Regions from separate parts of the Streptomyces sp. NPDC001292 genome, predicted to be linked through region 1. Evidence: riboswitches for the same ligand, from Rfam matches in the RefSeq annotation. Region 1 holds a riboswitch; the other holds the start of a gene.

Region 1 (3,168 bases):
CGCTGGACCACACCGCGCAGTCCGGCCCGGCGCAGCGCGCGCACGATGCTGTCGCTGAGCCGCTCGGGGTCGGGCACGGTGGCGCTGCCCAGCCCCACGTAGACCGGCGGAGGGCCTGCGTCGAGGAAGTCCCACAGCTCGTCCGGGAGTTGTGTGTAACGGTCGTACGGCCACCAGTACCCGCACACCTGGAGCGCACTGGGCCAGTCGCGGGGCCTGGGCACCACGAGCGGGCTGAAGCCGTGGTACACCGGCAGGCGCTGCCCCCGGCGGATGCGCCGCCCGGTGCCGGCGCGGGCGGGCGGCAGCCCCAGCCGGCTCCGTACGGCGGGTACGGCCGCCGAGAAGACCCGCTCCACGGCCAGGTTCACACCGTGCCCGGCGAGGCGGTTCGCAGCCGCGCCCCAGTGTCCGCCGCCCAGCAGCGGAGGAGCGAACTCCCTTGTAGGGGAGAGCGGTTGCAGATGGGCGCCCATGCTGGGCAGGTTCAGCGCCTCGGCGATGGCGTGCCCGACCGGCCCCAGCGAGCCGGCGAGCAGCAGTAGGTCGCTCTTCTCGGCCGCCGCGATCAGGTCGTCCGTCATCCGGGCGATGGCCGACCGCACAAGACCCACGGCCCGCAGCATCTTGCCCGCGCCGGTCGCGCTGCGATGCAGCCCCCGCCCGCGCGAGGACTCCAGCTCGGCCCGCGGGTCCACCGGCAGCGGGTGGAAGCCGAGGCCCGAGCCCGCGACCAGCGGTTCGAAGCATCCGTGCGTGACCAGGGTGACCTCGTGACCCGCGAGAGCCAGGCCGTGCCCCAGTCCGGTGAAGGGAGCGACGTCGCCCCGGGATCCGGCCGTCATGATCGCTACGCGCACGACGGTCAGTATGGCCGCGCGGCCGCCCGCCGCCCGTGAACGACCCGAGGGGTGTCGGTGCCTTCACCCCTGCTCCGGCCCCTGCCGCGGTTCCGCAGCGGGCCGCCGCTACGTCGGCCCCGCGCGGACCGGTGGCACGCGGCGGGGACCGGCGGCGAGGGCACCGCACGCCACGCGCCGGTCACACCTCGAGCTGCCGGGCGGCGGCCGTCACGGTCTGCTCCAGCAGCGTCGCGATCGTCATCGGGCCCACACCACCGGGCACCGGGGTGATCAGCGAGGCCCGCTCCACGGCGGAGTCGAAGTCGACGTCGCCGACGTTGCCCGGGTTGTAGCCCGCGTCGATCACGACGGCGCCGGGCTTGACGTCCTCGCCGCGGATGAGCCGGGGCCGGCCCACCGCGGCGACCACGATGTCCGCCTCGCGCACGGCGGCCGCCAGGTCCGAAGTCCGCGAGTGGCAGTACGTCACCGTCGCGTCCCGCGCGAGCAGCAGCATCCCCACGGGCTTGCCGAGGATCGCGCTGCGGCCCACCACGACGGCGCGGCGGCCGCGGAGCTCGACGTCGTACTCGTCGAGCAGCCGCAGGATGCCGCCGGGCGTGCAGGACACGAACCCCGGCAGGCCGAAGCTCATCGCCGCGAACGAAGCACAGGTGACCCCGTCGACGTCCTTCTCGGGCGCGATCGCCTCGAACGCGGCCCGTTCGTCGATGTGCTCGCCGACGGGGTGCTGGAGCAGGATGCCGTGCACGGAGGGATCCTTGGACAGCGACCGCAGCGTGCCGAACAGTTCCTCGGTGGTGGTCGCGGCCGGCAGCGCCACGTGGCGGGAGTCGATACCGGCCTTGCGGCAGCGGTTCTGCTTCATCCGCACATAAGTGACGGAGGCGGGGTCCTCACCGACCAGCACGGTCGCCAGACAGGGCACCGTACCGGTGCGTTCGGTGAGTGCGGCGGCCTTCTGGGCGGTCTCCTCGACGACACGGCGGGCGAGCGCGGTGCCGTCCATCGGACGGGCCTGGGACATGGTCCACTCCTGGGCGTTCGGGGAATCGCCCAGGCGCGCGGCTCACGACTCTGCGTGGACCGCTCCCCGGTGGTGCTCCACCTCAGCGCCAGTCACGGTCCCGTCTCACCCTAACCGACACGGCCGGTCCGGGGCGAAGGCCGCGCGCTGCGTGCGGCCTTGACGAGGCCGCGCCGCCCGCCGCAGCGACCGGACCAGCGCGGCGGACGCCAGGCGGGACGCCGCGGACGCCGGCCCCGGCAGGCGCGACAGGGCCGAGCGGGACCGGCCCAGGCCGGCGCGGGCCGAGAAGGTCAAGGGCAGGCGGGAGCCGACCTGGAACCTGGTGGCCTTCCTGCCTATTCGTCTCATGCCTGGATCAGTATCTGTTCGGCGATCCTGCCGTCGCGCAGCGACACCATGGACTCCGCGAGGACACGGACGCCGTCCGCGTACTGGCAGGACTCCACGTACGCGGCATGGTCGCCCTGCACGACGCACTGCTCCAGGCGGTGCGTCATGTCGCGGCCGTAGACGTCCTGGAGCATCGTGCCGATCTCGTCCCGGCCGTGCAGGACCTTGGGGCTGCTGGGCTGGGTGTTGCGGTCCACGATGCGGATCTCCGCGTCGTCCGCGTAGAGCGACAGCAGCGTGTCCGCCGTGTCTCCTTCGATGCCGCGGCGGAGTGTGTCGGTGTCGAAGGCGGGGCTTGCCGAGGTGGACATGATGACCTCCTACGAGGGCCGCGGCCCGGGAAGGAGCGGGCCGCGACGGACCTCACAGTTCGAGACTCCTCCGCCCCGGCGGGCACGGCAAACGCGGTCCGGGCGCTGCGCCCGACGGGTGAGCGCGGCCGCGAGCCCGTGTCCGGGCGGGCCCGGACGGCGTTGCCGAGGGCATGATCTGCACTCGGCGCGTCGTCGCCGCCGTCGGACTCGCCGTCTCGGTCACGGGCCCGACCGCGCTGCCCGCGAGCGCCGCGGGCGCCCCGTCCGTCGGCGGCCTCCAGCCCCTCGGCCTGCTCGACTCGCTCCCCGGGACCGGTGTCCAGGCCGAGCACCGGGCCGAACTGGCCACGGCCTCCGAACAGCTCTCCGGGGTCGACCATGTACGCGATCTCAACCGGGTGAACCGGCTGAACCAGGTCACCGGCCTGGTCTCGCCGGTCTTCGGGCTGGTTCCCGCCATCCAGCACTGATCCGTCCGGCTGGCCGGGCGCCGGCGCCTCGCCCGCCCGTCCCCGCAGATCAGAGGCCCCCCTCGGTGCCCTTACCGATCAATCGGACGTAGGGTCGGAGG
Region 2 (3,168 bases), on a different contig from region 1:
CACACCATTCCCAAGAGCACGAGGCGACTTTAGGGGAGCGGTGGATCCGCGCGTCGCCCGATCCGGACGCCCGCCCGCACACGCTCCTGCCCGGCTCCTCCCGCGGTACTCGGGGAAGCCCCGGTGCTCGTTGGAGTCCTGGTGCTCTCCGCCCCCCGGACAGGCGCCGCGTCATCCCGCTACGCGCCGAGCACCGCCCGCAGTTGGGTCAGACCCCAGTCCAGATCCTCCTTGCCGATCACCAGCGGCGGGGCGATCCGGATCGTCGAGGCGTGGGTGTTCTTCACCAGGACGCCCCGGTCCATCAGCCTCCGGGCGATCTCCCGCCCGGTCCCCAGTGCCCGGTCCACGTCCATGCCCGCCCACAGCCCGCGTCCGCGCACCGTCCGCACCCGGCCCGTGCCGGCCAGCTGCCCCAGCTCGCGGTGCAGATGCTCGCCCAGCTCCGCGGCCCGCGCCTGGAACTCGCCCGAGCGCAGCATGGCGATCACCTCCAGCGCCACCGCGCACGCCAGCGGGTTCCCGCCGAACGTCGACCCGTGCTCGCCCGGCCGGAACACGCCGAGCACCTCCCGCGAGGACACCACCGCCGACACCGGCACGATCCCGCCGCCCAGCGCCTTCCCGAGCACGTACACATCCGGCACCACCCCCTCGTGCTCGCACGCGAAGGTACGGCCCGTGCGCCCGAGCCCCGACTGGACCTCGTCGGCGATGAACAGCACGTTCCGCTGCCGTGTCAGCTCCCGCACCGCCGGCAGATAACCGGCCGGCGGCACCAGGACCCCCGCCTCGCCCTGGATCGGCTCGAGCAGCACGGCGACCGTGTTCTCCGTCATCGCCGACCGCATCGCCGTCAGGTCCCCGTACGGCACGATCGCGAAGCCCGGCGTGTACGGTCCGAAGTCCGCCCTGGCCTCCGGGTCGGTGGAGAAGCTGATGATCGTCGTCGTACGGCCGTGGAAGTTGTTGCCCGCGACCACGATCTTCGCCATCTCCGCGGGCACGCCCTTGATTCGGTAGCCCCACTTCCGGGCCGTTTTCACGGCCGTCTCCACCGCCTCCGCGCCCGTGTTCATCGGCAGCACCGACTCCATGCCGCACAGCTCCGCCAGCTGTTCGCAGAACGCCGCGAACCGGTCGTGGTGGAAGGCCCGCGAAGTCAGTGTCACGCGCTCCATCTGCGCCTTGGCCGCCTCGATCAGCCGCCGGTTGCGGTGCCCGAAGTTCAGCGCCGAGTAACCGGCCAGCAGATCGAGGTACCGGCGGCCCTCCACGTCCGTCATCCACGCGCCCTCCGCCGTGGCGATCACCACGGGCAGCGGGTGGTAGGTGTGTGCGCTGTGGGCGTCGGCTGCGGCGATGAGGTCTTCCGTGGCGGTCACGGCGGCTCCCGAGGACGAAGGTCGCCTCCCGGGGAGGGGAGGTTTTCCTCCTTCCTATCCTCGCTCGCATGGTGGACGCGGGAACTGCGCCGTAGGGTGCGCCCGGTAGGCTGACGGAGGGCCGTGACTGGCGCGCTGGGATGGGACCGACCATCGGGGAGCGGCCCGAGCGGTAAGTGTGCCGTGCGCCTGGGCCGTAACGTGAACGCCGATGCCACGTCCGGAGGTCCCGATGCCTGAGAACACCGCGCCCCTGTCCAACGAGTCCACCGCCTTCCGTGCCGCCCTCGACGTGATCCGCGCCGTCGAGCCGCGCGTGGCCGACGCCATCGGCCAGGAGGTCGCCGACCAGCGCGAGATGCTCAAGCTGATCGCCTCCGAGAACTACGCCTCCCCGGCCACCCTGCTGGCCATGGGCAACTGGTTCAGCGACAAGTACGCCGAGGGCACCGTCGGCCGCCGCTTCTACGCCGGCTGCCGCAACGTCGACACCGTCGAGTCGCTGGCCGCCGAGCACGCCAAGGAACTCTTCGGCGCCCGCCACGCCTACGTCCAGCCGCACTCCGGCATCGACGCCAACCTGGTCGCCTTCTGGGCCGTCCTCGCCCAGCGCGTGGAGGCCCCCGCCCTGGAGAAGGCCGGGGTCCGCCAGGTCAACGACCTCTCCGAGGCGGACTGGGCCCAACTGCGCCAGGCCTTCGGCAACCAGCGCATGCTCGGCATGTCCCTGGACGCCGGCGGGCACCTCACCCACGGCTTCCGCCCGAACATCTCCGGCAAGATGTTCGACCAGCGCTCCTACGGCACCGACTCGGCCACCGGCCTCCTCGACTACGAGGCCCTGCGTGCTTCCGCCCGCGAGTTCAAGCCGCTGATCATCGTCGCCGGCTACTCCGCCTACCCGCGCCTGGTGAACTTCCGGATCATGCGCGAGATCGCCGACGAGGTCGGCGCCACGCTCATGGTCGACATGGCCCACTTCGCGGGCCTGGTCGCCGGCAAGGTCCTCACAGGCGACTTCGACCCGGTCCCGCACGCCCAGATCGTCACCACCACCACCCACAAGTCTCTGCGCGGCCCGCGCGGCGGCATGGTCCTGTGCGACGACTCCCTCAAGGACCAGGTCGACCGGGGCTGCCCGATGGTCCTCGGCGGCCCCCTCCCGCACGTCATGGCCGCCAAGGCGGTCGCCCTGGCCGAGGCCCGGCAGCCCTCCTTCCAGGACTACGCCCAGCGCATCGTCGACAACTCCCGCGCTCTCGCCGAGGGCCTGATGCGCCGCGGCGCCACCCTCGTCACCGGCGGTACCGACAACCACCTCAACCTGATCGACGTCGCCTCCTCCTACGGCCTCACCGGCCGCCAGGCCGAGGCCGCCCTGCTCGAGTCCGGCATCGTCACCAACCGCAACGCGATTCCGGCCGACCCCAACGGCGCCTGGTACACATCCGGCGTCCGCATCGGCACCCCCGCGCTGACCACCCGCGGTCTGGGCACCGCCGAGATGGACGAGGTCGCCGGCCTGATCGACCGCGTCCTGACGGCCACCGAGCCCGGCACCACCGGCAAGGGCACCCCCTCCAAGGCCCAGCACGTCCTCGACCCGAAGATCGCGGACGAGATCTCCCACCGGGCCACGGACCTCGTGGCGGGCTTCCCCCTCTACCCGGAGATCGACCTCGGCTGACCCGTCCCCGCGCGGGACTCACAGGTCACTGGACTCACAGGTCGATCAGCTCCTGTCGTCGTTCCTCCCGCGGCGGTCCGGTACCGCGCCGGGCCG

The links. A riboswitch is a leader RNA that binds a small molecule or an ion and turns the genes downstream of it on or off. The one in region 1 is predicted to bind ZMP and ZTP.
Region 2: it holds a riboswitch for ZMP and ZTP, as region 1 does, so the genes downstream of both, ACFY4A_RS35575 (glycine hydroxymethyltransferase) here and ACFY4A_RS13195 (bifunctional 5,10-methylenetetrahydrofolate dehydrogenase/5,10-methenyltetrahydrofolate cyclohydrolase) in region 1, are expected to answer to the same signal.

The regions. Positions count from the first base shown of each region.
Region 1 is NZ_JBIAXG010000009.1:139,924-143,091, forward strand. It holds gene ACFY4A_RS13190 (glycosyltransferase) at 1-845, opposite strand, end outside; gene ACFY4A_RS13195 (bifunctional 5,10-methylenetetrahydrofolate dehydrogenase/5,10-methenyltetrahydrofolate cyclohydrolase) at 1,042-1,890, opposite strand; ZMP/ZTP riboswitch at 1,911-1,996, opposite strand; gene ACFY4A_RS13200 (nuclear transport factor 2 family protein) at 2,238-2,594, opposite strand; gene ACFY4A_RS13205 (hypothetical protein) at 2,768-3,067, shown strand.
Region 2 is NZ_JBIAXG010000050.1:31,183-34,350, reverse strand. It holds gene ACFY4A_RS35585 (DMT family transporter) at 1-8, opposite strand, end outside; gene rocD (ornithine--oxo-acid transaminase) at 180-1,385, opposite strand; ZMP/ZTP riboswitch at 1,499-1,587, shown strand; gene ACFY4A_RS35575 (glycine hydroxymethyltransferase) at 1,618-3,072, shown strand; gene ACFY4A_RS35570 (hypothetical protein) at 3,107-3,168, opposite strand, start outside.